4 regions of the Vibrio sp. 11986-1-5 genome follow, and region 3 is predicted to be linked to each of the others. Evidence: predicted binding sites of a transcription regulator. Region 3 holds the regulator's gene; each other region holds the start of a gene.
The links. The regulator CRP, encoded in region 3, controls carbon source genes, mostly activating them, when cyclic AMP is high. The targets are predictions, from matches to a motif close to TGTGANNNNNNTCACA.
Positions count from the first base shown of each region.

Region 1: the regulator CRP is predicted to act here: its motif matches at 3,106-3,121, upstream of mlc (sugar metabolism global transcriptional regulator Mlc).
Region 2: the regulator CRP is predicted to act here: its motif matches at 6,079-6,094, upstream of AACS00_RS14385 (CTP synthase).
Region 4: the regulator CRP is predicted to act here: its motif matches at 3,440-3,455, upstream of dinG (ATP-dependent DNA helicase DinG).

Region 1 covers NZ_CAWNVW010000053.1:40,461-48,292, forward strand. Annotated here, with positions in the region: gene AACS00_RS15375 (YciK family oxidoreductase) at 1-654, shown strand, start outside; gene AACS00_RS15380 (chemotaxis protein CheV) at 745-1,686, opposite strand; gene mlc (sugar metabolism global transcriptional regulator Mlc) at 1,813-3,030, opposite strand; gene pyk (pyruvate kinase) at 3,304-4,749, shown strand; gene AACS00_RS15395 (patatin-like phospholipase family protein) at 4,837-6,027, opposite strand; gene cydH (cytochrome bd-I oxidase subunit CydH) at 6,046-6,135, opposite strand; gene AACS00_RS15405 (porin family protein) at 6,353-6,955, shown strand; gene AACS00_RS15410 (sodium-dependent transporter) at 7,586-7,832, shown strand, end outside.
Region 2 covers NZ_CAWNVW010000052.1:37,182-45,013, forward strand. Annotated here, with positions in the region: gene barA (two-component sensor histidine kinase BarA) at 1-1,217, opposite strand, end outside; gene rlmD (23S rRNA (uracil(1939)-C(5))-methyltransferase RlmD) at 1,431-2,753, shown strand; gene relA (GTP diphosphokinase) at 2,820-5,039, shown strand; gene mazG (nucleoside triphosphate pyrophosphohydrolase) at 5,154-5,957, shown strand; gene AACS00_RS14385 (CTP synthase) at 6,179-7,816, shown strand.
Region 3 covers NZ_CAWNVW010000051.1:95,610-103,441, reverse strand. Annotated here, with positions in the region: gene astA (arginine N-succinyltransferase) at 1-318, shown strand, start outside; gene astD (succinylglutamate-semialdehyde dehydrogenase) at 338-1,798, shown strand; gene AACS00_RS13490 (DUF1338 domain-containing protein) at 1,890-2,684, shown strand; gene crp (cAMP-activated global transcriptional regulator CRP) at 2,782-3,414, opposite strand; gene AACS00_RS13480 (phosphoribulokinase) at 3,706-4,575, opposite strand; gene AACS00_RS13475 (YheU family protein) at 4,671-4,880, opposite strand; gene AACS00_RS13470 (hydrolase) at 4,951-5,919, opposite strand; gene AACS00_RS13465 (TIGR02444 family protein) at 5,945-6,415, opposite strand; gene AACS00_RS13460 (ABC transporter ATP-binding protein) at 6,412-7,832, opposite strand, start outside.
Region 4 covers NZ_CAWNVW010000011.1:377,784-385,615, reverse strand. Annotated here, with positions in the region: gene AACS00_RS04730 (EAL and HDOD domain-containing protein) at 1-790, shown strand, start outside; gene AACS00_RS04725 (YchJ family protein) at 851-1,309, shown strand; gene AACS00_RS04720 (DUF2057 family protein) at 1,330-2,001, opposite strand; gene AACS00_RS04715 (porin) at 2,074-3,033, opposite strand; gene dinG (ATP-dependent DNA helicase DinG) at 3,583-5,655, shown strand; gene priC (primosomal replication protein PriC) at 5,658-6,290, shown strand; gene rsmS (pleiotropic regulatory protein RsmS) at 6,308-6,469, shown strand; gene xthA (exodeoxyribonuclease III) at 6,466-7,278, shown strand; gene AACS00_RS04690 (ABC transporter permease) at 7,380-7,832, opposite strand, start outside.

The DNA of each region.
Region 1 (7,832 bases), on a different contig from region 3:
ATCACTTACGCCGCCCATGGAGCAAGGGTCATTTTACTCGGCCGCAGCGAAGATAAACTGCAGCAAACCTACGATGAAATTATCAACGCTGGCTACCCACAAGCCTTAGCGATCCCCTTAGATATGCAACATGCCAGCAAAAACGATTATCAAGCCTTGATGCGCAAGATAGAGCAACAATGTGGTCAATTAGATGGTTTACTGCATAGCGCTGGGTTATTAGGCGACATCAGCCCGTTTGAAGCGATTAGCGAACACACTTACGATCAGGTAATGCAAGTCAATGTCAAAGCTCAACTTTTACTTACCCAAGCGGCTTTACCCTTGATTAAACGCTCGCCACAAGGCCGAGTTGTCTTTACCAGCTCGACGGTGGGTCACAGTGGCCGTTCAGGTTGGGCCAGCTATTCTATTTCAAAATTTGCTACTGAAGGGATGATGCAGATCCTAGCCGATGAGCTACGTGATACCCCATTACGAGTCAACGCGATTAATCCTGGTGGAACACGCACCGCCATGCGCGCCAAGGCGTATCCACAAGAAGATGCTAACCGCTTGAAAACACCGCAAGAGATCATGCCGCTTTATCTCTATTTAATGGCCAGAGAGAGCCAACACGTGCATGGCCAATGTATTGACGCACAACCGAAATAATCCACTTCAAACACATTCATTCGGAAAATAGAAACCCCGTCGCTAATTCGATATCAACGACGGGGTTTTTAGTCATTCATTATGCGCGGATCATAAGGTATCACGTAATCGGTCTTGTACCGCTTGCACCAGTAAATCAGGCTGGAATTTGGAGATGAATTTATCACAACCGACCTTTTGTACCATCGCCTCATTAAAGCTACCACTGAGTGAGGTATTCAGCGTAATGTACAAACTCGCCATGCGCGGGTCGTTACGCACTTCATAAGTAAGCTTATAACCATCCATTTCTGGCATTTCGGCATCGGTGATCATCATCAACAGCTCTTGATTGATATCTTTACCTTCATCACACCATGATTTTAGTAACTTCAAGGCTTCTAAACCATCCCAACACTCGATAATATTTAAGCCAAGTTGAGATAAAGTATCTTTAATTTGCTTACGGGCAGTGGAAGAGTCGTCAACAATCAAAATGTTACGCCCAACCATTTCACCTAATATGTCATGATCTAACACATGTTCAGAAATCGAGACATCATAGTCGATGATTTCAGCGAGCACTTTCTCTACGTCAATCACTTCAACAATATGGTTTTGATTTTGCTCTTTAATGTGCGTAATCGCGGTCAGGTAGTTTGAACGCCCAACCGACTTTGGTGGTGGCTGAATCTCGGTCCATGCGGTATTAATGATATTGCGTACCTGGCCAACCAAAAAACCCTGCACGGTACGGTTGTATTCGGTAATGATTAAGTTGTGCTCTTGATTGTCCAGCTTGGTTTCAGGAAAACCAATCGCTCGACGAAGATCAATGATCGGAACCGCAACACCTCGTAGAGAAGCAACCCCCATAATGTTCGGATGAGAACCGGGCATTTTAGTCGTTGGCGGTACCTTGATTACTTCACGTACCTTAAATACGTTGATCGCAAAAATCTGTCGACTATTTAAACTAAACAGCAACAGTTCTAGGCGGTTCTCTCCCACCAAATTGGTACGCTGATCGACCGTATTTAAGATACTCGACATAGAAAATCCCGCTAATAGAAAAGCACCATCGTTTACAGTATATACCTAAATTTCTGTGAGGCACTTGGGTAGATCATTAATTTAGGCGAACAATGTAAACTGTCGTGCAAAAAAAACGAAGAAAAATTATCCTTCAACCACTTTCATTAATAATAAACCATCGTAGAGCGCTTGCTTGATTAAAGCCGCTCCTGGCATTGTGGCTTGTTTATAAAAACGGGATTCAACCAACTGCAGATGTTGGTGATAGGCAGGAAGGCTTTGCTCTTCAATACAGCGCTGAATCGCAGGATACAACACCGTTTTTGCTTGATTCATCACCCCACCAATTAACACTTTGTCAGGGTTAAACAAATTGATCACTATCGCAATCGCAGCGCCTAAATAACGTCCGAGTTGCTCAATCACGTCTACGGCGAGCGGATCACCATTGGCAGCCGCCAAGCAAACGTCCTCAATCGAAATCGTCTCTTGTTCTGCTAATGACGACGGTTCTCCTTGAGCAATTCGTAACGACACCTGATCGCGAATCGCTTGCGAGCTCGCCACCGTTTCAAGACAGCCAATATTGCCGCAATGACAACGTTTACCTTGAGGATCAATTTGAATGTGCCCAAGCTCACCAATATTGCCATAGCGGCCTTGTAATACCCGACCATCAACGATAATCCCGGCCCCTAATCCGTGGTGAATAGAAATCAATATCGAATTATCGACATCTTGAGAGTGACCGAATAATTTTTCTGCCAAGGCCCAAGCTCGAGTATCATTCGCAACAAATACCGGCAACCCAGTAGCTTTATAAATCTCAGGACCTAACGCCAAGTTTTTCACATTATAATGGGGCATTTGTAATACCATGCCCTGCTGTGAATTGACTAAACCCGGCAGAGTAATCGCAATGCTTGTCACCCGATCTAATTGGGCGGCGTAGGTTTGAAAAAACTCTTCTATTTCAAATAATAATCGCGCCAAAACATCATCTTGATCGATTTCATGAATATCAATTTTGGTGTCAATCAATACCTCACCACCCAACTCATGCAACGCAATCGTCAGATAGCCTCGTCCCAAGCGCATGGAAAGAAATTGCCAGCCTTGATTATTGGTTTGCAGACCAACGGCAGGTCTGCCACGACTGATCGCTTCTTGAACCGTCGTTTCATGGATCAAGTGGGCATCAATTAATTCGCGAGTAATTTTAGTAATACTTGCCGGAGCTAATTCACTCTCTTTAGAAAGGTCAATGCGCGATATAGGGCCTTTTTGATCTATCAATTTATATACACGACCAGCATTGACCTGTTTAATATGATCAATATGGCCTGGTTGAGCCATATACATGGTGCACTCCAGATTTCAATAACCTGCCAATTTTTTTACTTTGCGAACTAATTGTGAAGCAACTTGATGTATAGCCGTGACAGCCATCACGCATATAAATTTGAGTTTGTGTTTTTAACCCCAAAACCACAGATTTCACCACCAAAAGACCCAAGATGGGTGTTGGATCGAGAAATCGTCATTTTTTTTCTAAACCCTCTATTTTTAGAGACTTAGGTCTATACTGAGATCCAATAGGTTGCACTTATTGGCCGGACTTTCAAGGAGAAAAATATGACCGCAGCGTTAAGAAGAACAAAAATTGTCGCTACATTAGGTCCATCAACGGATCAAGGTAGTGTGTTAGAAACGATTATTCGCTGTGGGGTGAATGTAGTCAGAATGAATTTTTCCCATGGCTCGGCAGATGATCACCGTTTACGAGCGGAAAAAGTTCGCGAAATTGCTCAACGATTAGGTCGACACGTAGCGATATTAGGTGACCTGCAAGGTCCTAAAATTCGAGTATCGACCTTCAAAGAAGACAAGGTTTTTCTCAATGAAGGCGACAGTTTCATTTTAGATGCCGAGCTCGGACTCGGTGAAGGCACACAGCACACCGTCGGCATTGATTACAAAGCTTTGCCAAATGACGTTGTGGCAGAAGACATTTTATTACTCGACGATGGCAGAGTTCAGTTGCAAGTCACCGCTGTACAAGGAAGTAAAATCCACACTACCGTTCTTATCGGCGGACCATTATCCAATAATAAAGGCATTAATAAAAAAGGCGGTGGCCTTTCTGCTGAAGCCTTAACAGAAAAAGATAAGCGAGATATTGTGCTGGCAGCTGACATTGGCGTCGATTATTTAGCGATCTCTTTTCCACGCAATGGGAAAGATATGGATTATGCTCGGCGTTTAGCTCGCGAAGCCGGACTGAATGCCAGATTGGTGGCCAAAGTTGAGCGCGCAGAGACCGTCTCTTGTGATGAAAATATCGATGATATTATTCGCGCCTCTGACGTCATCATGGTTGCACGAGGCGATCTTGGAGTAGAAATTGGCGATCCAGAATTAATCGCGGTGCAAAAGAAACTGATTCGTCGTTCTAAAGAGCTCAATCGCATCGTCATTACAGCCACACAGATGATGGAATCGATGATAACCAACCCGATGCCAACTCGGGCAGAAGTGATGGACGTAGCAAACGCAGTACTCGATGGCACTGATGCGGTCATGCTTTCAGGGGAAACAGCCGCAGGTAAATACCCAGTAGAGACCGTCAAAGCTATGGCCGAAGTCTGTGTCGGCGCAGAAAAAATGATTGAAGCCAGCCAACAAAATTATCGTATCGATCGCGCTTTCCAAACCGAAGAAGAAACAATAGCGATGTCGACCATTTATGCCGCCAATCATCTTGAAGGAGTCACAGCGATGGTCACGTTAACGGAGTCAGGGCGAACTGCGCTAATGACCTCACGCCTTAACTCGATATTACCTATCTTCGCCATGTCTCGTAATGAGCATGCTCTGAACCGTTGCGCGCTCTATCGAGGGGTAACGCCATTCTATTTTGATAGCAACCATGGTCAGGGAGCGGAGGTGGCTCAAGCCGCCCTACAAGCCCTAAAAGACAAAAAGCTCCTCGAGTTTGGCGATCTGGTGATCATTACTCAAGGTGATATTATGGATGTAGAAGGAACCACCAACTGTATGCGGATCTTGCCGGTATTTTAATCTGAGCGGTAGGTACAGGGAACGTACCTACCCGAATGACATTGAGTTTTATATGGGGAAAAAAAATACCAATAAATCACTCTCCTCCTATTGATCGCCATAAAAAGGATCAATGACAGGAGGATTAGCACGCTGAGTCACGAGTCGCTTAGCCTGTTCAAAGGTTTCAATAAATCGGTAGCCAGCTTGTAGACCTAACTCGTAGTCATAAAGCAACGCTTCCTGACTACTGAGTAAGGAACTTGATTTCAGTGGCTCACTTGGCACAATTTGTAAAATAAATGCATCATCTGGTGGTGTATGAAGAAAGTCACTGGTCAATGAATAGGTTTGATAATGGACCATCAACATATCTGCGAGCCCCGCATCGAATTTATTGCCTAATAAATGACTTAACCGATAAATATTGTCAGCCCCAAACAGCCAGCGTCCTCCATTTAACACATCGAGATGTTTTTGCTCTTTCTTGAGCTGTTGAGCCTTGGCGATTTGTTGTTGAAGAAAACCACTCCAATCTTGCTTCCACTGCAACATTTTATTTTGCCAATGTTGCTGGATATGATTCACCGATTCACGTAACCATTTAACCTGAGAATCAGACTCTTGCTCTGCTAATGCATTTTGTTGGTCTTCTTCCTCTAACGTTTCAGTCCGAATGACCGTGATAAAACGTGCTTCTTGACGCCAAGCCTGTTGAACGGGGATGGATGCTGACACTCCACCATCAATATAGCAATGTTGACCTAATGAGACCTCTTGAGTATATAAGCCTGGAATCGCGCAGGTAGCGATAAGCACTTCTCGCCAATCGTCACCCAACATCGGAAAATAAGCATCGGTTAATGACTGAGCCTCCGTCACCGCAGCAAAAGCTTGGCGCTGGCCCAAGACATGTCGCCCCATGTCCAAATCTAAACGATAAGGATAATCGCTGATTTTATCGAGCGCCCAGTCTAAATTCATGTATTGTTTACGTCGAATATAACTGAATAAATGAAAAAATTGCGGATCGGTGGTTAGCTCGAGAATGAAAGCTTTACCTAAACCGTGCTGACGACATAGATAGGAACAAAGATTTAACGCGCCCGCTGACGTACCATAAAATTCATCAAACGGGTCAAAATTAGACAGCATAAAAGCATCTAATACACCTGCAGTAAAAATCCCCCGCTGCCCTCCACCTTGGGCGACTAAGCTATTTTTACCAGTCAGAAACTTCGAGAGCCGAACAGTGTCGACTCTCGATTCTAGCCCTGAGACTGTTCCACTGTTCACCATAAGCAGAACCTCTAGCTTTTAATTGGCGATAGTAATTAAACCATATCCGATAAGAACAGCAAATATTGCCGCGGTAATCATTAATGCGTGTTTAAGATCGCGTTCCATACACCTCTCCTTGAGAATCACTGAATGACAACATAAGCATACACTAATCCTTTATACTGTCGTTTTTTTCCACACAAATATCAAGTGATTATCACATTTATCCTCGCAGAACGAGCAGCAAACAAAGCTTTTACTCTTAGTTATCGGAGCAGTGAGAGTCTTCACTCACTATCCTATCCTATAGTAGGATAGATAATTGTACTTAAGGAGTATCACAATGCGACATCATGGATTGCTATTCTACCCCCAGTTTATGCTACCCCTACTATTGAGCTTACTCGCCTTCCCAGTAAAAAGTGAACTGTATGTGACGCCTTACTTTGGCTATACCTTGGGTGGCAAAGTGGAAGATCAGCAGCAACGTCACTACGACATCAAACCATCGGAAAATATCGCATTAGCCATCGAAACCTCCTTTCAAACCGGACGCATCGGTTTTTTCTATAGCCATCAATCATCACAAGTTGAACAAATCGATAATCAAGCCACCATGCATTATCTGCACTTCCAAAGTAGTATTTATTACCCTCTAGAATCCAAAAGTTCTGCGTTTATTGGTGTAGGACTGGGTGGCTCATACGCTGATGTTGACTGGGTTAATAATAAATATGGCTTCTCGTCCAGCGTGTTTGCAGGTATAGACTACAAGATTGCCTCGAACCTCACCATTACATCGCATTTCCGATGGCTTGGCACTATGGTTGACAACGATACCAGTGCTATTTGTCAACTTGAGCAAAATAATGGCTGTGTGATTGGCTTTCGCTCCAACTGGATGAATCAATTTGCTTTTAATTTAGGGCTCAGCTTACGTTTTTAAGCTGTTCATCACTGATTAGTATGGAAATGGCTTTATCGTCTCCCTGATTGCGAATCATAGATATCAAGCCGTTTATCTCAAACCAAATTTAACCTTGCAAGATCAGCCTCAGCTAGAAGCACTGACCACTAACTGCTGTTTTTTTGGTCAAGCACTCTGTTGTTAAATACAGTTTTATCAATGGACAATGACTTTTAATAGAGTGGATTGATTCAGTTAACGACCAAAAGCACAAATATATCCCTAGATTTGTGCTTTAATAACTTGAATGCCGCTATCTATCACTAACAACAAACCGTTTACATTGTATTGCCATTTTTAAAAGTTCTCTGTAGTCTCTCAATTAATGCGCAGCTGATTATTTCAGATTACGCAAACACACATCGACAACAACAGAATAATATTCCAACAAATAACAACATAGACCACAGGTAAATCTACGTTTTTACACTTTCATGGATGATGGAACAATATTTTAACAATTAGACCTATACTCATACGATGATCTTTTCGGCAGTCTACTCTGGCAAAAGTGAGCGGTAACGGGAAGGCTTGCTTCCACATCTCAATGAATGAGTAAACAAGGTCTAATGAGGCTTCATACCTCAGGGAATGATTAAGGAGAAATAAATGAAGCGAGAACAATGGGGATCCCGTACCGGATTCATTTTAGCCGCAGTAGGTTCTGCGATTGGCCTAGGTAACATTTGGCGTTTTCCCTACATGGCTTATGAGAATGGAGGGGGCGCTTTTTTCATCCCTTATCTATTTGCCATGCTAACAGCCGGCATTCCTTTTATGATCCTTGAATTCAGTATGGGTCAAAAACATCGCGGCTCTGCACCAACGACTCTTGCCAAAATTAACACAAAATTTG
Region 2 (7,832 bases), on a different contig from region 3:
CGCAGCGGATCGCCAACAAGACCGAGCGGAATTTTCGGATCGACTTTTAAAGTGATCTCTAAGCCTTTTTCATGGGCACTGGTGGCCTGTAGATTAACCACTTCTTCTAAGGTTTCTTGGAATTCAAAAGGGATGTTCTCAAGTGCTAGCTTACCAGCTTCAAGTTTTGAGAAGTCGAGGATATCATTAATGATGGTTAATAAGTTATTGGCTGATTTTTCAATAGTTTGCAGGTAATCTGTTTGGCTATTGGTTAACTGGGTTTTTAGCATTTGACGCGTAAAGCCGATCACCCCATTGAGCGGAGTACGCAGCTCATGTGACATATTGGCTAAAAATTCAGATTTAATTCGAGCGGCTTCTTGAGCGCGTTTTTTGGCAATATCCAGTTCAACGTTTTGGATCTCTAATTGCTCAAGAGTTTCGCGCAGATCTGAGGTAGCTTGATCAATGCTGTGTTGCATTTCTACATGGTATTCGGATAGCGAGACCGCCATGGCATTAATGCCTTTACGCAGTGAATCCAACTCACCATGCATTTTCCCTTCAATTCGAACATCTAAATGGCCGCGCCGAATGCGGTCAACCATGTTTTTCATATGGGTGATAGGACGGGTCACATCGTGCATGAGACGAACGGCGAAAACGCTAGAGAGCACTAGGCCCATAATTAACACTAAGCAGGCGGAGAAAATCTCCTGATATTGTTGTAAACGCAGCGAGGAGAGATCTAATTCAATGGCAATATAACCCAGTACCGGTACCGAACGCGCGCTATTCGTATTATCTTCGAGTAGGCGGCTTTCTGCCAAAATCGGTGTACGGAGAATAAGGGTGTTATCATGTTGCTGGGCACTGCCGAGAACTGGGATCGGTTGCTCTTTAGGGTACATCAAACTTTCAAAATTGGGATGAAAGTTGGAGGTCACAAATAACTCATGGCGAGCATCGAATACCGCAATACTGCGTACTAATTTCGAGTGTTTACGATGAGCGTAACTAATGATCCGTCGTACCGATTCCCTACTTTGGTTTTTTAACGCTTCTTCGCTGGCAATCGCCAGTGGTTCAATGATACTTGCACCAGAATTGAGAACCTGAATTTCCAAATCGTGGTAACGGTTGAATGAGAATAAAGCGCTAAGCAGTAACCCAATAATTAAGGTTGGTGCTAAAGTCAGGGTAATAACACGCGCACGTAAGCCATATTTGGTCATTATTGTCTAAACATCGTGGTGTGGATATGGGAAAATAACCCGCATTACATTGGGCGAAGTTATTCAATCAATCGCTATTATTGTCGAGCTGTCTATTCTCAACGCTAAGCCACTATAGCTTAATGCAAGAGTCATGGCTTCGACAATCTTCCCCACACAGAATAGTGATGCTGGGGCAAAAACCTTTTTATAAATCACACTTAGGCATAAAGCATGGCACGTTTTTTCCAAGCGAAGAAGAATACCTCGATTCAATCTAAACATCAGTCAGTCATGGTGACGAAGCTGGATCATCTCGGCGCGGGAATGGCGTATCAGCAAGACAAACCGATTTTTATTGACGGAGCGTTGCCTGGTGAAGAAGTTGTAATTCAACTCACTGAGAGTAAAAGCAAATTTTCTCGGGCAAAGCTTATCAAAGTGCTTAAACCCAGTCCTGAGCGTATCGTGCCATTTTGTCAACATTATCAGCAGTGTGGTGGATGCGATTTACAGCACCTCTCTCGTGGCGCGCAAGTGGCTCATAAACAGCAGACCCTTAGCCATTTAATGAGTAAGTTCGCTAAGCAAACGGTGCCATTATCGGCACCGATCACTGAGCAAGATAAAGGCTATCGTCGTCGAGCGCGGCTCAGTTTATGGTGGGATAAAAAAACGCAGCAATTGCAGGTTGGTTTTCGGCGTAAACAGAGTAAAAGTATTATCAACATTACCGATTGCCCAGTACTGGATCCTCATCTTAATCAATGCGTCGCTGAGTTAAAGCCCTTATTGAGCGGTTTTCAGCATCCTGAACAACTAGGACATATCGAGCTGGTTAAGGCTGATAATACCAGCGTGCTTTTATTACGCCATTTAGGATCGTTACCAAGTGCGGATAAACAACGTTTGTCTGAATTCGCTCAGCGTCATCAATTGGCATTGTATTTGTTGACGGATAACCAGCCGTTGGAGCATGTACAAGGTGAAGCGCCCTACTACCAAGAGGCGGGAGTGACGATGCATTTTTTGCCTACTCACTTCATTCAGGTCAATCAGTCAATCAACCAACGTATGGTTGCTCAAGCTATCGAATGGTTAGACGTTCAATCCAGTGATCGAGTATTGGATCTCTTTTGTGGCTTAGGCAACTTTAGCTTACCGTTGGCACGCATTGCTCACTATGTGGTGGGGGTTGAAGGCGTCGATGAGATGGTCTTGGTGGCCAGTAAAAATGCCGATTTGAACCAGATCAATAATAGTGCGTTTTACCAAGCCAATTTGGAACAAGATATGACGAAGGCTGAGTGGGCGGCGGAAAAGTTTGATAAAATATTGCTTGACCCTGCGCGAGCAGGTGCGGCTGGGATCATTGAACAACTCGGGGCGCTGGCGGCGGAACGTATTGTCTATGTTTCGTGTAACCCCGCAACCTTAGCTCGTGATAGCCAAAGTTTACTCAATCAAGGTTATCATTTGGCGAAATTAGCTATGCTTGATATGTTTCCTCATACTAGCCATCTAGAGTCGATGGCCTTGTTTGTAAAAAATCGGTAACTGGCTGAACTTTCGGGAGCGAAAGTCAGTCGATACCCTAAAATCTAAAAAATTAGGATTATCTCTATGGTTGCAGTTCGTAGCGCACATTTAAACCCAGACGAACAGTTTGAACTAGAAAAATGGATTGCTAGTTTACAGCAAGAGAGCAAAACGTCGGTAAGGCTAACGGAAGTCTATCGTCAGTGTGAGCATTGGCTTGATGGCCATTCTCAAGGCCCAATATTGCTATGGCGTGGGCGTGAGATGATCGAAATTTTGATCACTTTGTCGATGGATAGAGCCACTTTAGTGGCAGCGCTACTGTTTCCAATTGCCACCAGCGGTTTGCTGGATCAAGAAGAACTTGAAGAGCATTACGGCAAAGAGATCATCAAGTTGATTCATGGGGTCGAAGAGATGGCGGCGATTGGTCAGCTCAATATCACCATGCAGGGCAGTGAAGCATCGGCACAAGTTGATAATGTTCGACGTATGCTGTTAGCGATGGTTGATGATTTTCGTTGTGTGGTGATTAAGTTAGCGGAACGTATTTGTAACTTACGCGAAGTGAAAGATCAGCCCGATGAAGTGCGTCGCGCAGCCGCGAAAGAGTGTGCCAATATTTATGCGCCATTGGCCAACCGTTTGGGGATTGGTCAGCTCAAGTGGGAAATTGAGGATTACGCGTTTCGTTATCAACAACCGGACACTTATAAGCAAATCGCTAAACAGCTTTCTGAGCGGCGTATCGTTCGTGAGCAATATATCCGTGATTTCGTCAATGATCTACGCCAAGAGATGAAAGCGTTAAATATCAATGCCGAGGTGAGTGGTCGCCCTAAACATATCTACAGCATTTGGCGCAAAATGCAGAAGAAAAATCTCGCCTTTGACGAGCTATTTGATGTGCGAGCGGTGCGAATTATCGCTGATAAATTGCAAGATTGTTACGCCGCATTGGGCATCGTGCATACTAAGTATAAACACTTGCCGGGCGAATTTGACGACTATGTGGCTAACCCGAAGCCTAATGGTTATCAGTCGATCCATACGGTGATTTTAGGCCCCGAAGGCAAAACCATAGAGATTCAGATCCGAACTAAACAGATGCATGAAGAGTCTGAGCTTGGCGTTGCCGCGCACTGGAAATATAAAGAAGGGGCATCGGCTGCGCGTAGTGGCTATGACGAGAAAATCACTTGGCTGCGTAAGCTGCTTGATTGGCAAGAAGAGATGTCGGATTCTGGTGAAATGCTTGATGAACTGCGTAGTCAAGTCTTTGACGACCGGGTCTATGCCTTTACACCTCGTGGTGACGTCGTCGATTTACCGATGGGCGCCACACCGCTCGATTTTGCGTACCATATTCACTCAGAAGTGGGCCATCGTTGTATTGGCGCTAAAGTCGCAGGGCGTATCGTGCCGTTTACCCATAAATTACACATGGGTGACCAAGTCGAAATTATTACCGCCAAAGAGCCAAATCCTTCACGTGACTGGTTAAACCCGTCATTAGGCTTTGTTCATTCTGGTCGAGCTCGCGCTAAAATTAATGCTTGGTTCCGTAAACAGAGCCGAGAAAAAAATCTCGAAGCGGGACGTGAAATTCTCGAAAATGAATTAGCAAAAATTGGTGCTAAGTTAAAAGACGCTGAAGCGTACGCATTAAAGCGTTTCAATGTTAACAGTGCCGATGAGTTGTATGTGGGTGTCGGTAGTGGTGATTTACGCATCAATCAAATAATCAACCATATCAATGCCTTAGTTAACAAGCCTACCGCTGAAGAAGAGGATAAACTCGCCTTAGAAAAATTAGCGGGTGAAGTAAAAGCGACAACGACTCAAACCACTCATAAGGATGCAGTCGTGGTGCAAGGGGTAGATAATTTAATGACCCATCTTGCTCGTTGCTGTCAGCCGATCCCTGGTGATGACATTCGTGGTTACATCACTCAAGGGCGTGGTATTTCGGTACATCGTAGCGATTGTGAGCAACTTGAAGAACTGATTCACCATGCGCCTGAGCGAATCATTGATACCGTGTGGGGACGAGGTTTTATTGGAACTTATCGCTTAACGTTACGTATTGAAGCGATGGAGCGTAGTGGATTATTAAAAGACATCACCACATTACTGGCTAACGAGAAAGTGAAAGTGATCAGCATGAAAAGTCGCAGTGATTATAAACGTCAATTGTCGATCATGGACTTTGAGTTAGAGGTGAACAGTGTTGAAGTTCTACAGCGGATCATCAAACGCACAGAGCAGATCAAAGATGTCATGCTCGTCAAACGATTGGGTTAAGCCCCGCGACCATTAGTGCGAATCGCGATAGCGTAATGTTGTTGATTCACCCTTCAATAACGAGGTGCGATGATGTTCATTGACCTCGTTATGACGTATCAAGAAAGAGAAAATATGTCTCATCCTATTGTACAACTTGAACAGATTATGGCGCAGTTACGTGATAAAGAGCATGGCTGCCCATGGGATAAACAACAAACCTTTGAGACGATTATTCCGCATACCATCGAAGAAACCTATGAAGTCGTCGATGCGATTGTCCAGCAAGATTGGCCCAACTTACAAGAAGAGCTCGGTGATTTACTGTTCCAAGTGATTTTTTATAGCCAGCTTGCTAAAGAGCAAGGTTTGTTCGATTTTTCTGATGTGGTAGACACCGTTAATGAAAAGCTCACTCGCCGTCATCCGCATGTTTTTTCTGACGCCAAGTTTGCCGATGAGCAGCAACTCAACGCCCATTGGCAAGCCGAAAAACGTAAAGAAAAGCAGCAAGCAGGCAAAACAGAACAAAGTATTCTAGACTCAGTACCACAGGCGTTACCGGCTTTGTCTCGCGCGAACAAAATCCAAAAAAAATGCGCTCAATTTGGTTTTGATTGGGCAAGTATCGGCCCTGTGGCGGAGAAGGTGCAGGAAGAGTTGGATGAAGTCATGACGGAAGCACTGCAAGTGCCCGTTGATGAGCAAAAGTTAGAGGAAGAGCTGGGAGATTTACTGTTTGCGACGGTGAATTTGGTTCGTCATTTAGGTAAGGATCCTGAACTGGCCTTAAATAAAGCCAATCATAAGTTTGTACGTCGTTTTCAAGCTGTAGAGCAATTAGCATCATCAGCTCAGCAACCGTTAACCAGCCTGACATTAAATGAGTTAGATGCGTTATGGGAACAAGTAAAAAGACAAGAGCGAAAGGTTCGTTGACTCCATGTATCGCATGGATCTTCTTACTGCGTCATTTTGAGCGAGTTAATCAACCATGGTGAGCAAAGAAAAAGCACCGACTTCAATCTGTTTGATTTGAAGCAAAAAATAAAAAACTGAGTGTGATAGATTTCACGTTGTGGCGATAAATGGGTTCTGGTATAGTTTTATCCCGTCCAGAAGAAATCCATTTCCCTCATTCAACCAATTTCAGGTTAAACATGACAACAAATTATATTTTTGTTACTGGCGGGGTTGTATCCTCTCTAGGTAAAGGTATTGCAGCAGCATCGCTTGCGGCGATTTTAGAAGCTCGTGGTCTTAAAGTGACCATGATGAAGCTTGACCCTTACATCAACGTTGATCCAGGCACAATGAGCCCAACCCAACATGGTGAAGTGTTTGTCACGGAAGATGGCGCTGAAACTGACCTTGACCTTGGTCACTACGAACGTTTCATTCGTACCAAAATGACCAAGCGCAATAACTTTACTGCTGGTCGTGTTTATGCTGATGTATTGCGTAAAGAGCGTCGTGGTGATTACCTAGGTGCAACGATTCAGGTTATTCCTCATATTACCAATGCGATCAAAGATCGTGTTCTTGCTGGCTCTGAAGGCCATGAAATCGCAATTGTTGAAGTCGGCGGTACCGTGGGTGATATCGAGTCTTTACCTTTTATGGAAGCCATTCGTCAATTAGCCATTGAAGTGGGTCGCGAGCGTGCGATGTTTATGCATCTAACGTTAGTGCCTTATCTTGCTGCTGCTGGTGAAGTAAAAACCAAGCCAACCCAACATTCGGTTAAAGAATTACTCTCAATTGGTATTCAACCAGACATCCTTGTTTGCCGTAGTGATCGAGTGATCCCAGCGAATGAACGTAAGAAGATAGCTCTGTTCTGTAATGTGCCTGAAAAAGCCGTTATCTCGATGAAGGATGTTGATTCAATCTACAAAATCCCTCAGCTTATCAAGTCACAAGGTTTAGATGACTTGGTATGTGCACGTTTTGGTATTACCGCTCCAGAAGCCGATCTTACTGAATGGGAACGAGTCATTTATGAAGATGCTAACCCAACAGGTGAAGTCACGATTGGTATGGTCGGTAAATACATCGAGTTACCGGATGCTTATAAATCGGTTAACGAAGCACTGAAACATGCAGGTCTTAAAAATCGTTTAAGCGTGCATATCAAATACATCGATTCGCAAGATGTTGAAACCAAAGGCATTGAAATCTTACAAGGCGTAGATGCTATTTTGGTTCCTGGTGGTTTTGGTGATCGTGGTATTGAAGGTAAAATTCTTGCCGCTCAATATGCACGTGAAAATAATGTCCCTTATTTAGGTATCTGTCTAGGGATGCAAGTGGCGTTGATTGAATACGCACGTAATGTCGCCGGTATGGAAGGCGCGCATTCAACAGAATTTAACAAAGAAACCCCATTCCCTGTGGTAGGCTTAATTACCGAATGGGTTGATGGTGAAGGTAACGTAGAAGAGCGTACCGAAAGTTCCGATTTGGGCGGCACCATGCGTCTAGGTTCGCAGCTTTGCCATTTGGCGAAAGGCACTAAAGCTTATGAGCTTTACGGCAGCGCGACGATTCATGAACGTCATCGTCATCGTTACGAAGTCAATAACCATCTTCGTCCAAAAATTGAAAAAGCAGGCCTGAAAGTGTCTGGATTGTCAGCTGACAAGAAACTGGTGGAAGTGATTGAAAACCCTGCTCATCCATGGTTTGTTGCGGCTCAATTCCACCCAGAATTCACATCAACGCCTCGTGATGGTCATCCATTATTTGCAGGTTTTGTGAAAGCAGCCGGTCAGTTCCAACGCGGTGAATTGAAGTAAAAGGATATGGATAGCG
Region 3 (7,832 bases):
CGTCCAGCCCTCAAGCTATTGGAAGACGAAGGATTTACTTGTCGCAATTACGTCGATATTTTTGATGCTGGCCCAGCCGTTGAATGTGATGTCCGTAATATTGAATCGGTACGTAATTCGGTTCGAGCAAGAGTGGAAGTCGCCCGTCACTCCAGTGCTCAACAGTATTTAATGTGCAATACCTCATTTACTCATTTTCGTGCTACCGCTGAAAAAGCGGCCTATAACCCTGAACGAGAAACGGTATTGATTACTCCCGAAGTGGCTCAAGCATTACAAGTTGACCAAGGGGATTGGTTAAGAATTTTGGCTCAATAGTTTAGAGAAGGAAGATAAAATGACTCAGTGGATAGCAGGTCAATGGATTGCTGGACAAGGCGATGCGTTGAGTTCAATCAGCCCTTACGATGATCAAGTGATTTGGCAAGGCAATAGCGCCACGGCAGAGCAAGTTGAACAAGCGATCAGCGCGGCTCGCCAAGCATTCATCGCATGGAAAAATCGGCCATTTGCTGAGCGTGAACAAATAGTGTTGGCGTTTGCTGAGCAGGTCAAAGCCAACAGTGAAAAAATTGCAGAAGTGATTGCCAAAGAAACCGGCAAACCGCTATGGGAAACGCGCACCGAAGCGGCGGCGATGGCTGGTAAAATTGCGATTTCTATTCGTGCTTATCATGAGCGTACTGGGCAGCAGCAACGTGAGGTGGCAGGCAATACGATTGTATTGCGGCATCGTCCTCTTGGCGTAATGGCGGTATTTGGTCCGTATAATTTTCCTGCTCATTTGCCCAATGGACACATTGTTCCTGCTTTACTGGCTGGTAATACAGTGGTGTTTAAACCTTCTGAGCAAACCCCATGGACTGGTGAGCTAGCGATGCAATTGTGGCAAGCGGCGGGATTGCCCGATGGTGTGCTTAACCTAGTGCAAGGTGCGAAAGAAACGGGCATTGCGCTCGCGCAATCAAAAAATATTGATGGCTTGCTCTTTACTGGTAGTGCCAATACTGGTCACCTCTTACATCGTCAGTTTGCCGGTCAACCCGATAAAATGTTAGCACTGGAGATGGGCGGCAATAATCCGATGGTGATTTCTGAGCATTATGGCGATATTGATGCGGCGGTATACACCATTATTCAGTCAGCGTTTATTAGTGCAGGACAACGCTGTACTTGTGCTCGTCGCCTTTATTTACCTGAAGGGGAAAAAGGCGATCAGCTGCTCGATAAACTGCTAAAAGCGACCGAGCGGCTGCGCATTGATCAGCCTTTTGCTGATCCTGCCCCCTTTATGGGGCCACAGATTTCACGTGCCGCCGCTGAGTTTATTTTGACGGCACAAGCGAATTTACAAGCGTTAGGCGGAAAATGTTTATTAACAGCGAAGGCTCAACAAGCGGCGTTCGTCACACCAGGGATTATTGATGTCACTGCGATTAATGATTTACCTGATGAAGAATATTTCGGCCCATTATTGCAAGTCATTCGTTATCAAACACTGCCTCAAGCTGTAGCGCTGGCTAATAATACGCGCTTTGGTCTATCAGCAGGGTTAGTGTCGACCGACGATCAAGAGTGGCGATATTTTATTGATCATATTCGCGCTGGCATCGTTAACCGTAACCGTCAACTTACCGGAGCCAGTGGCGATGCTCCCTTTGGTGGGCCGGGTGCGTCAGGTAACTTGCGTCCCAGCGCGTTTTACGCCGCGGATTACTGTGCTTACCCAATGGCGTCGATGGAAGGGCAAACGACAGAATTACCCGCGACACTATCACCAGGGGTTGTTTTGCCTTAAATCGTCAACACAGCTAAAGCGTGTCGATAATGTTTAACCTATAACGTCTCTATCGCGAGAGGCGTTATCCACCCACTGACAAGGAGGCGTCATGACGCCAAGTGCGCTTTTTCAATGTTTATGGAATGACTATATTCAGCGTCTTTGCCCTGCGGCAGAAAAAGTCCATCATTTGCTCCAGGAAGACGAAGCACTGATCAATGACCACATTGCTTTACGAACCTTTAATATAGCACCACTGGGTATAGAGACTTTGGCCAAGCCGTTTCTGGCCTTAGGCTACGTTGCTTGTGGTGATTATCTGTTTGAAAGCAAAAAGCTGGTGGCGAAGCATTATGAGCATCCTGATCCTAAGCAACCTAAGGTATTTATTAGTGAATTAAAGGTCGAAGAGTGCTCAGCAGAGTTACAATCGATCGTGGCTAAGTTAGTGGCTCAAGTCGAGACGACTCGCCTTGATGATGTCGACTTTCTTTATGCTGGCCGTCTATGGGATCTCTCGTTTGTGGATTATCAAATCTTAGCCAAAGAAAGCGAGTATGCGGCGTGGTTAGCCGCCCATGGTTATGGTGCCAATCACTTTACGGTGAGTGTTAATCAGCTCAAGGCATTTAATGAAGTGAAAGCGGTCAATGATCATCTGCGTCAGGCGGGCTTTACTATCAATGAAAATGGCGGTGAAGTGAAGGGCACACCAGAAGTGTTACTAGAACAGTCCTCGACCATGGCTGATAAGGTGCCAGTCTCGTTTAACGACGGTGTTGAAGTGATCCCCGGTGGTTTTTATGAGTTCGCTAAACGTTATCCAATGGCGAACGGTCAATTGTATAGCGGCTTTGTGGCAGCTTCAGCAGATAAAATCTTTGAAAGCACCGATCTTCGTTAGTAAAAAACGGAATGGGTAGCCAACAATGAACAACAAAAAAGCTACTTTAGGTGAACTAAAGTAGCTTATTCAGGCTTTAAGCATGTTAAACCAGAGGTTAACGAGTGCCGTAGACCACGATGGTTTTACCGTGTGCGGATATCAGATTTTGCTCTTCAAGCATTTTCAGAATCCGACCAACGGTTTCACGAGAACAACCAACGATTTGACCAATTTCTTGACGAGTGATTTTGATTTGCATCCCATCAGGGTGAGTCATTGCATCGGGTTGTTTTGCTAGGTTTAGTAGAGTTTGTGCAATACGACCAGTCACATCAAGGAACGCCAAATCACCGACTTTTTGGCTGGTCACTTGTAGGCGACGAGCCATTTGCCCTGATAGACGCATCAGGATATCGGGGTTAACTTGAATCAATTGACGGAACTTCTTAAAAGAAATTTCCGCGACTTCACAAGGGGATTTAGCTCGAACCCAAGCGGTACGCTCTTGATCTTCTTCGAACAGACCAAGCTCGCCGATGAAATCACCTTGGTTAAGGTAAGAAAGAATCATCTCTTTACCTTCTTCGTCTTTAATCAGTACCGCAACAGAACCTTTAACAATGTAGTACAAGGTTTCCGCTTTTTCGCCCGCATGGATCAGCGTGCTTTTTGAAGGGTACTTATGAATATGACAATGTGAAAGGAACCACTCTAGTGTTGGGTCGGTTTGAGGTTTACCTAGAACCATAATATCTCACTTCCTCTGCAGGGTACGCTCGCTGCTGTCCGTATATTTTAGCGAAGCCTTAATGGATTAACTAGAATAAGAGGACTTCCTAATGGCTGCAAGCTATCTTGTGTTCGGTAAGGAATAGTATCCTTTTTCGAACGCGATTTCTTGATTTTAATCGTATCAAACCATGGATATTTTACGCAAAAACGTGCACATGATCACGGTATGAAAAGTAATCGTGTTAATAAGACCGTAGCCTGACCGATTATGCGAATTTCTTACTCATCAGGTCAAGATAAGGCAATCTCAACCAATTTTTCCGGATTCAATTAATTGCTGGAGTAAGGGTTGCACGATAAGTTCCATAGCAAAGCCCATTTTGCCGCCAGGAACCACAATCGTGTTGTGACGCGACATAAACGAGCCATCAATCATTGCCAGTAAATAGGGATAATCGACATTCTTTATCCCGCGTAAACGGATCACCACAAAGCTTTCATCTAAACTCGGGATGCCTTTCGCATTGAGAGGATTTGAGGTGTCGACCGTAGGCACTCGTTGAAAGTTAATGTGAGTACGCGAAAACTGAGGGGTAATGTAATTCAGATAATCGTCCATTGAGCGAACGATAGAATCCATGACTGCTTCACGAGAATGGCCGCGATCACGAGTATCGCGCACGTATTTTTGGATCCATTCCAAATTGACAATTGGAACCATGCCAATTAAAAAATCGACATGTTGCGCGACATTAATGTCACCGTCGACCACACCGCCATGTAAGCCTTCATAAAATAAGACATTGGTATCATCAGGCAGTTGCTGCCAAGGTGTGAAGGTGCCGGGCATCTGATTATAGGGGACGGCCTCGTCAAAGGTATGCAGATAACGACGGATTTGTCCTGCGCCCGTTTTGCCATATTGGCGGAAAAAATCTTGCAGAGCAGGGAAGTCATTCGCTTGCGGACCGAAGTAGCTAATATGTCGACCTTGTTCTCTTGCTTTACGAATTTCAATATCCATTTCTGGACGAGTGAAGCGGTGGAAGCTATCACCTTCCACCCAAGCGGGTTTAATGTTCATCATATTGAACATTTTACGGAAAGCTTCTGATGTGGTCGTTGTACCAGCGCCTGATGAACCGGTGACCGCAATAATGGGATGTTTTGCTGACATGACATACCTTGTCTGTTGATCCTTGAGGGGCAAAGCCCATGGCTGGTTTCACTATATCATGGAAAAAACGCAGCAGAAAACGCCGATTTTTGCCGTCAGCGTGCGGTACTTTTGATATCGATCGTTTCGTGTAACTCAGAATAGACGATCATCGCTTGCCCACTGCGCAGTTGAGCGATGACTTGATCGATTTTGTCTTGTAAGCTGATTTCACTTTCACCGTAGTCAGTGCCTTCGCGTAAGACAAACTCACGAATTAAATTGTCTAGAGTGTCACTGGCGATATGTTGCCAAGGAACGATCATAAATACCTCATGATTTTATGAACTGATAATCTCTGTTTTACGATGTTTCGCTGCAATAGGACGCTAATTTTTATCTCTGTCGCCAATCAACGTAGTAACTCGGCAAAGCCTGCTCAAGCCAGAACCTAGGTTGACCTAAGCTGCCAGTTAAAAAACCAACATGGCCACCGTGTTCAAATAATTGGTAGTTAATCTCTGGGTTTAAAGGGCCGCGCGGGATCACTGCTTCAGTCATAAACGGATCATCGGCAGCATGAATGATCAGCGTAGGGATAGTAATCGCGCCTAATTTCATCAGGCCTGAGCATTGTTGATAGTATTCTTGAGCATCTTTAAAACCGTGTAGCGGTGCGGTGATCAAATCATCAAATTGGTAGAGCTTGCTTACTTGACGAATGCATTGCGTGGTTAAACCTAGCTCATCTTGCAGCAATGGCGCTTTTTTTAACGCATTATTTTTTAATGATGAGAGTAAATAACGGCGATAAATTTTTGAAAAGCCCTGTTCAATACGTTGCGAACACGCTGCTAAATCCAGTGGTGCGGAAATGATGGTGGCTGCATCGACAATAGGATCATCCCGATAGCGCGCCAAATAGTTGACCAGCATATTACCGCCTAAAGAGACTCCAGTCGCAATAATGGTGCGCTGAGGGAATTGTGCTCGTAGGTATTCAAGTACGAAACGCGCGTCTTCTGTTTCACCCGAATGGTAAGCTCGAGCTAAGCGGTTGGGTTTTCCGCTGCAGCCTCGAAAATGCATCATCACCGATAGCCAACCATGTCGAGCAAACGCATCCATTAAACCATTCGCATAAGGGCTATAAAAACTGCCTTCTAAACCGTGAAATAAGACAAAAATGGGCTTATCGACACCGGGGGTAGCTGGCTCACTCCATGCTAAATCAAGAAAATCGTTATCTGGCGTGGTTAAAGTTTGCCAAACCGGCGTAAAGCAAGCCGCTCGACGAATTAAGCGCGGTAGCAGAGTTTGTAAATGTGGGTTGGTTAATCCATTCGCGGCAGTAAACGGCGACATAAAAAACCTCAATTCTTTATGATCATCATGTTGGTTTTACCGAGGTAGAGAACAGAGAGATCAAATGCTCAGCGCCAAGTTGTCGACAGTAGCGCTCAGTCAACGCTAGGTCTTTGGTCGGGGATAATCGGAACCCCTGTACGCAGGCGATCAGCTCTGCTTGCTGCTGTTTTTCTAACCGTAATTCAAACTGTAGCGCTTCACGGTATAGTGTTTCTGATAGGTGAGACTTTAGTTTACGGCGCAACTCACGAAAAGAGTGAACTAAGCTTTCTGAATGATTTAAACACGCCAATAAGCGTGGCCATTCTGAATCGTTAATGCTGAGTTGTTGTTCGTCTAACCATTTGAGCAGCAAGAGTAAATTAACATTCCCCTGAAACTGGTTTTGCAGACACAAGCACGCTTCTTTCACTTCATTAACCGCATAATAGTCAAGGCTAAATTGCCATAAGCCTTCTAACGTTAATGATGAATGCGCGTGTGTTGGTATCATGATTGATGAAATTCCTGTTCCAGTTGCTCAAGATGTTCTTGCTCGGCCATCCAATCACTTTCTACTTGCTCAAGGGCACTTTTTGCTGTGGCCTGATTAGCAATCACTTCGGTTAATTGGGCTTTATTTTCCGCGTCATACAAACTGGACTCAGAAAGGGTTAACTCGGCTTGAGCGAGAATCGCATTCAACTTATCCATTTTCTCTTCTAACTGTGTCAATTTTTTGCGAATTGGCGCGGTCTGTTTACGAAAATCGGCTTCGCGGCGTTTTTGTTCTTTTTTCGCTGCAGCACTGTTGGCGCTGTCTTTGACGGGTTGAGTGGCTTGGGCTTCTTTACGCGCAATTTTCTGTTGATCGGTTAGCCATTTGTAGTAATCGGTTAAGTCACCATCAAAAGGAGCGACTTGCTGATCATGCACTAAATACAGCTCGTCAGTGGTTGCGCGTAGTAGATAGCGGTCATGACTGACGATCACCATCGCTCCCTCAAAGCTTTGTAAGGCAAAGGTCAAAGCTTGGCGCATGTCTAAATCTAAATGGTTGGTCGGTTCGTCCAACAACAATAGATTAGGTTTTTGCCAGACAATCAGTGCTAGTACTAAACGGGCTTTCTCGCCACCGGAGAAAGGGGCCACTTTTTCTAGCGCTTTTTCCCCCTGAAAACCAAAACTGCCTAAATAATTGCGCAGCTCAAGTTCGGTTTTATCAGGAGCAATCTGCATCATGTGCTGTAACGGCGTTTCTTGTGGATGTAATGTTTCCAACTGATGCTGGGCAAAGTAGCCGATTTTCACGCCTTGAGAGTAAGTGAGATCGCCACTTTGCGGTTTCAGTTCACTGGAGAGCAGTTTGATTAATGTTGATTTACCCGCGCCATTACGTCCTAGCAAACCAATTCGGCTACCCGGGACTAAGTTAAGACGAATCTTTTCGAGGATCAGTCGATCGTCATATCCGGCGGCCACGTTATCCATCATTAAAATCGGATTAGGCAAGGCTGCGGGTTGACGAAACTCAAAGCTAAAGGGGTTATCAAATTGCGCTGGTAAAACTTGCTCCATTTTTTCCAGTGCTTTAATTCGGCTTTGTGCTTGGCGCGCTTTTGAGGCTTTATAGCGAAAGCGATCAATATAGCTTTGCATGTGTGCCATCTGCTTTTGCTGTTTTTGATATTGCGCTTGTTGCTGCATTAGCTTTTGCGCGCGTTGTACTTCAAACGATGAGTAGTTACCGGTGTATTCATTGAGCTGCTGATTTTCAATATGGATAATCCGATTGACGATCGGATCAAGAAAATCGCGATCGTGAGAGATCAGTAATAACGTACCAGGATAGGTTTGTAGCCAACGCTCGAGCCACATGACCGCATCTAAATCGAGGTGGTTGGTTGGTTCATCAAGCAGCAGCAAATCAG
Region 4 (7,832 bases), on a different contig from region 3:
TATCGAAAAAGCTCGCTTATTTATTAAGCAATATCAAAAACACAACATACAATTTCTAGCCGAAAAAGTTGAAACCTATCAAGAATTTGAGTCAGCAAAGCAAGCTGGATTTGAATACTTTCAAGGTTATTTCTTTAGTCAGCCAGCGTTAATTCAACGAAAAGCACTGGAACCCGCATTTTTAACCATCGTGCAACTCTGCAAAGAAATTGCCAAGGAAGAGATTAACTATCAAGAGTTAGGAAGATTAATCAGTAAAGATTTGACGCTCTCGTATAAATTACTGACCTTTGTCAATTCTTCGGCCATGGTGAGCTCAAAAATACGCTCCTTTAAACAAGCCCTAGTTTATCTAGGTGAGACAAGATTACGTCGCTTTGTCTCTTTAGTCGCGATTGCCTCCACTCATAAAGATAAGCCTGATGCACTATATGGTTTATCCATTCAGCGAGCTCGTTATTGTGAATTATTGTCTCTCAATATTGCCAATGCCGACCAATCAGGTAATGCTTTTCTAACAGGAATGTTCTCACTGATTGATGGCTTACTCGATCAACCCTTAGCAGATATTGTTGAAGAGATGCCGATTGAGCAGCAGGTCAAAGACGCGATTGTTTCAGGGGCCGGTCAGTTAGGTAAGGTACTGCAACTGATTAAAGCGTATGAACAAGCTGAGTGGCAAACCGTGAACGACCTTGCTCACCAGCTCTCATTACCTGAACAGACCATCAGTGATTGTTATTATCAAGCCGTTCATTGGACTGCGGATTTGTTTAATAGCCATCAGTAGACAGCTATCTTGGTTATCCCTAAACTTCCTCCACAATTTTTCTTATGATGGTTTTATTTTATGGATATCTGTTACTGCCAACGTCAAGTTGAATACGCCAAATGCTGCCAACCGATTCATTCAGATCCTACTGATGCACAGACTCCAGAGCAATTAATGCGAGCTCGCTATAGTGCCCATGTATTAGGCTTAGTCGATTTTGTCATCAATACCTACCATTCTTCTTGCCACGCCGATCTTCAGCGCGAGGCGATCACAGATTCGATCAATAGCCAATGGACAGGATTAGAAATCATACGAACCTGGTTGGGGAGAGATCCTAACGAAGGTTTTGTGCACTTTAAAGCCTTCTTTGTTGATCAGAAGCAAACGCTTTGCTTAGAAGAACAATCACGTTTTGTGAGGGAAAATCAGCAGTGGTTCTACATTGACGGCACCTTTCCAAAACACCATAAAGTCGGACGTAATGAACCATGCCCTTGCGAGAGCGGTAAAAAATTCAAGCAATGCTGTGGGTAAACTGTTTTTAGTCTTCCCAATTACTCTTGCTGATCGATCCATTGACGAAAGATGGCTTTCTGCTGCTGATTCGCTTGCAAATAGAGCTGTTGCAATTGACTGACAAGAGAGTCTTCATCGGCGATAGGCTGAAGCAGCTGAGAATCATTCGGCGTCGTTTTTGCGTGATTATCTACTGTCAGATAACTCATGCTAATTGACGCTTTACCGGATTGTTTATTGTATTCCATCACACTATCAATAAAATTTTGTCCAAGTACAAAACCGCTGATAGCGATAATGTCACTGGTCTGTTCAATTGGTCGTTGGTTGTTAGTATCAATCAATTGCCAAGTAAACTGATCAATCTCTCTTCGTGCTTGCTGGGCGTTGCGATAATCGGGCACCTGAAATGTTAGCTCTTGATTTTCAGCATTAAAGCGCACGATGACTAATTCACTGCTGACCGTCTCTACCGTATCGCGATTCACAAATGGCTGGGAGTAACGAAAAGCGATTTGATGCGTCCCATTAGGCAAAACCAGCGTTTTATTGCTACTAAATAACCCACCTTCGAGCCGCGGTTTTTCTAAATTGACGACGGATAAGTTAATCGCCTCAGGCACCACTAATTGTACTTGAGCATGAGCCAGACTAACCATACTGCAAGCCAGTAAGCATCCACGCCAGATTAGATTGATATAAGTCGTCATTACGATAGTTTCTCCCATAAAACATAAAAAAGCCCAGCATAGCTGGGCTTATAGTAACGATAACGTTATGAATTACCAGTAAACACGAGCACCAATAGCAAGGCTGCTTACGTTTTTCACGTCGTCAGTATCGTTGAAACCGTATTCAACATAAGTACGTGCCCATTTAGCAAACATGTACTCAGCACCTAGATATAGGTTAGTAATGTCTGCTTCATCGTTCTTACCGTCGATAAATTGCGCACCACCGTAAAGCGAGGTTTTTGGAGCAACTTCGTACTTAGCACCTAGATGGAAACCGTTAGATTTCACTTTACCATCAGTCAGTTTGTTCTTATCTTCGTTATAAGCATAAGTAAAACCAACTTTACCTTTACCTAGTAGGTACTCAGCTGTCGCTTCAAAGTAAGTAGACTCAACATTTTTCACGCCAACTTTGTCAGTCATCGAAGCGCCACCAATATGCAGAGCCCATGAATCATAAGTGGTACCAGCGTAGATCTCGAACAACTCAGCATTGGTGTTATTCTCAGCTAGGTTGTATTGTGCTTTCACCCAGCTATTGTCTAGATCCAATTGGTATTTAATTGCACTGCTTTGCCAAAAGTTTTCTTTAGTATCCAGACCACCACGATATGGCGCCAAACCATAATGGTACGAATATTCAGCACCGTAAACATCATCATAGATTGGGATATGTTTACCGTAGGTCATTACACCGTACTCTGAACTCATACCGATGTAGTGCTGACGCAATTCCCAGCTTTCACCAACACGGTACTCAACTTTAGCAACAACGTCCAAACCTTCTTCAAGGGCTTTGTAAGTGAGGTTTACACCGACACGTGAAGAACCTTGGTCGATTTTAGGATCGACACTGTTACCGTTTGCGTCTTTTTTGTTTGTAAACTCAACGTGCTGACGAAGTTGACCGTAGAAATCAACAGTTACGTCGTCTGATTTGTAGATATCTGCTGCGTTTACTGACGTTGCTGCTGAGGCAACCAGTAGTGCGACTAGAGTTTTTTTCATAATAATCCACTGCCTTTTCTTAGTATGGGAATTCCGTTTCGGTTCCCTTAGTTTTAGAAGATGGTCGGCTAACTCTGCGGTTAGTTACCATCGCCACTAAATTCGAGCTTTAGATTGCAAAAGAATACGGCGCATGTCAAATATGAAAAAAAATATTTATAAAAACAAAATAAACCATTAAATAACAACAAGTTAAATCTAAATCCCACTCTATTAATAAGCATTGAAGGTGGAAAATATAATTAATAATAAATGTTAAATAGTTTAACAACACACCAATAATTAGAATTTAAATCTAAATTAAAGTTTACTTTCAGATTAGTAGGCCAAATTTAAGAAAACAAAAAGCATTAAAAACTAAAATGCATCTTGAACATCTTAAGTGTATGAAGGTTCAGTTTTTTTTTGTGAGCAAGATCTAGAATTGATTTAAAAGCAGGCAATTATCGGACTCATGGCGGCAAAGTTTTCGATTTCATCCAACAAAATTCCCCACCGCTCATCCAAAAAGCTGTGTTACTATCCTGCTCCTGCTACTTAGGTCCAGTTATGTTAACCACAAAAATTCAACAATCCATTCGTACCAGTTACCAAAACCTGCACCATCAGTTGGATAATTTTATCCCTCGGCGCGCACAAAATTTTCTGGTCGCAGAAATTGCCAAAACACTCTGTGGTCAATATCACGCTTCAACCCGCATGATCGTTGCAGAAGCAGGAACTGGGATTGGTAAATCACTCTCTTATTTAATGGCCGCTATACCCGTTGCACTACTTAATCAACGTAAAGTGGTGATATCCACCGCAACCGTTGCTTTACAAGAACAGTTGATGCACAAAGATTTGCCACTGTATCGCCGCATCACCGATCAAAACTTTTCTATACTGATCGCCAAAGGCCGACAACGTTATTGCTGCACCGAAAAATTGGCGGTGGCTTGTGGTCACGATAACAATCAGTTAGCGATGTTTGAGAGTAAACCAACAGCAAAAGACACTGAACAGTTGCAGACGCTTTATCAACAGCTAAAAAACGGTCAATGGGATGGTGATAGAGACAGTTGGCCAAGCTCTATCTCTGATTTAGTGTGGTCAACTATTGTCAGTGATAAACACAGTTGTAATGGTAGCTTCGCCACTCATCGAGATTGTCCTTTTCAAAAAGCTCGCTCAGAAATGGATAAAGCCGATGTCATTATCGCCAATCACAGCTTGGTGATGGCCGATGCCGATTTAGGTGGCGGTGTGATTCTTCCTGAACCAGAAAATACCATTTATGTGTTTGACGAAGCGCACCATCTGCCTCATGTCGCTCGTGAACATGCCTCAGCCTCAGCCAGTATGAAAGGCAGCGTTAGTTGGTTAGAAAAGCTCAATCAAGCGCTCGCGCGCGCGATATCGCTAGCGGATGCCAAACGAGTCGCACGCTTTGAAAATGAAGCCCGTAACGCCTTGCAACAACTGATCCCGCTCCTCAATCAACTACCAAATCAGTTTGATGCCAGCGCTTTTGAAGAGAATGTGCTGCGATTTGAACATGGTGAACTGCCTAGCTGGCTTGAAGAACAAGCCAAAGAACTTAAGCTGCATTCTCAAAAAGCCAACCAAACCGTGAGCAAAATTACGGATTTAATCGCCGAACGTGTCAAAGACGGTGAACTGACCAGCCGTTTAGCTGAGCCTGTTCTCGCCGAATTAGGTTTCTTCTTACAACGTTTAGAAAAACTCGCCCAAGTTTGGCAATTAATGGCTGAGCCTAAACGAGAAAAAGGAGCCCCTCTCGCGCGCTGGTTAGCAATCCATAATGAACGAGAAGGCGACTATATTGTTAATGTCTCACCTCTTGAAATTGGTTGGCAGTTGGATCAAAAAATTTGGAGTCGCTGTGTTGGGGCCATTTTGGTTTCTGCGACGATGCGAGCCTTAAATTCATTCAGTTTCTTTTGTCGTCAGGCCGGGATCAGTGAAAAGCCAGAAGATGGCGTACGATTTTTAGCCTTATCGTCGCCGTTTGATTATCAAAACCAAGCCAAGCTATTGATCCCTAAGATGGATTATGAGCCGCAAGCGGCACAATATACCGATCATCTCGTCGAAAAGATTCATCAGTACATTGTCCCTAATCAAGCCAATTTGGTCCTGTTTGCTTCTTACTGGCAAATGAAAGAAGTTGAGCAAAAAATCAGCAAAAAATTTCTAAAAAAAGCTTGGGATTGGCAAATGCAAGGTACAACATCCAGAACTGAACTGCTCAATAAACATAAAATGCTCGTGCAATGCGGTAAAACCAGCATCCTTTTTGGTACTGGTAGCTTTTCGGAAGGACTGGACCTTCCGGGTGAACTTTTACAAAACGTCATCATAACCAAAATTCCTTTTGCTGTGCCTAGTTCTCCCGTTGAACAAGCCCATGCTGAATATATTCAGCAACGCGGGGGTAATCCCTTCTTGCAAATTAGTGTCCCTGAGGCGAGTAAAAAATTAATTCAAGCCGTGGGGCGATTATTGCGTAAAGAAAGTGATTCTGGCCGAGTAGTCCTGCTTGACCGACGTATCGTTTCTAAACGCTACGGTAAAGCACTTTTGGATGCGCTTCCCCCCTTTCAAAGAATTATTGAATAACCATGGTGAAACCGTTATTCCCTGCTCGCTCTAAACGATTGACTCACCGTAAACCTATCACTAACGATGACCGGTTAGGATCGGCGACTAAACGACTGCAACGCTTAATGTGTTATAGCGAACTTATCGACCAACAATATCGTCATCAGGCAAGGCGCTGGTTCGACAGTCAATTGTTTAAGAAAAACGTATACTCCTTGAAGTCATGTGTACATGAAACACAACACACGCTCTCTCAGTTGAGCCAAACTTGCTGTGAATCTAATCCCAACCTAGTGCAAGTACAACACCTAAGCGATCGTTTATGTACTCAATTAGAGGCGTTGCAACGCGTGGTTGACGAATGGGAGAATACTTTGCAACGCGATGGGCTAGACAGCGAACGTCTTACTTTAGCTAAGGATATGAGTGAATCTCAATTAGCCGAACAGTTAATCCAGCATCAACGATGGGAACAGCGTCTATTGACGCTGGTACTTAATCGACAATATCAACTTGAACAAACCTCAGCACGCTACTATCCACAGGCACAACAAGCCCTATCTTTAGCCAAACAGCGTCTTAACCGTTGCCAACAAGCGAAAGCGATCATTGAAGCGCAACTGATTAACCTGCAGAATAACGGCTCACAATAGAACGATGAGAACGAGATATGCCCCCTCTCCCAACTTTAGATGATGCGCCCGATGAAATTAAGTTGGCCGTCGATCTTATCTATCTTCTCGAATCGAATCAGGTGGATCCACGCACTGCCTTACTCGCTCTCGATTACGTAAAACGCGACCTTGAAAGTAAATTAAAGGAAGAGAAATGAAAATTGTCAGTTTTAATATCAATGGATTGCGCGCACGACTGCATCAACTGCAAGCCCTGATCGATAAACATCAACCCGATATTATTGGTTTACAAGAAATCAAAGTACACGATGAAGCTTTTCCTGTCCAAGCGGTAGAGGCGATGGGTTATCACGTCTATTTTCATGGTCAAAAAGCCCATTACGGCGTTGCATTATTGTGTAAACAGCCGCCGCTAGCGATTCAAAAAGGCTTTCCGACGGACAATGACGACCACCAAAAACGAATGATTATCGGCACATTTCTTGATGAGAATGGCGATAAAGTAACGGTATTGAACGGTTATTTCCCACAAGGAGATAATATTCATCACGAAACCAAGTTCCCTTATAAGCGTCAATTTTATCAAGATTTAATGAATTATCTCACTGACTATCACACACCAGATGAAGCGATCATTGTGATGGGTGACATCAACATCAGTCCTATCGATTTAGACATTGGTATTGGTGAAGTGAACCGTCAACGTTGGTTAAAAACAGGGAAATGCTCTTTCCAACCGGAAGAGCGTCAATGGCTACAACGCTTACTGGATTGGGGATTAGAGGACACTTTCCGTAAACTTCATCCCAGCGTTGAAGATAAATTTTCGTGGTTTGATTACCGCTCTAGAGGATTTGATGATAACCGTGGCCTGCGTATTGATACCATTCTCGCGACACCTTCACTCGCTGTAGACTGTGTTGAATCCGATATTGATTATCCACTACGAGCGATTGACAAGCCCTCTGATCATGCGCCGATTTGGGCAGTATTTAAGCGTAATTAATCATTTACTCGGTGACTTGCTATGAACAGTCACCGAGTAAATTACCCTCTGATAGTAGAGCATCTGATCGACGAAAAGCCTATATCAGCGTTTATTTAGCGCTAACTGATCGGCCTTAAATAAGCCAAGAAACGCTTTTCGGCGCACTTGAAGCACCATAGAATCAAAAATGTCAGCAATAAATAAAACAGTCCAGCGACTAAAAACGCTTCAAAAGGGGCATAGTAGCGAGAGCTGACTAAACGAGCTGTCCCCGTAAGATCAAGTATCGTCACAATGCCAGCCACCGCGCTGCCGTGCAGCATAAAAATGACCTCATTACTGTACGCAGGGAGCGCCCGACGTAATGCACTGGGTAAAATGATCCGCCGATAGGTCAACCATGGACTCATGCCATAAGCTTTTGCCGCTTCGATTTCTCCTTTCGATAGACCATTAATAGCGCCACGGATAATCTCGGCAGTATAAGCGGAAGTGTTTAAAATAAAGGCAACCAAAGCACAGAACCAAGCATGTTCCCACCAGGTATCTTTTACTGGGAAGAATTGATCCAT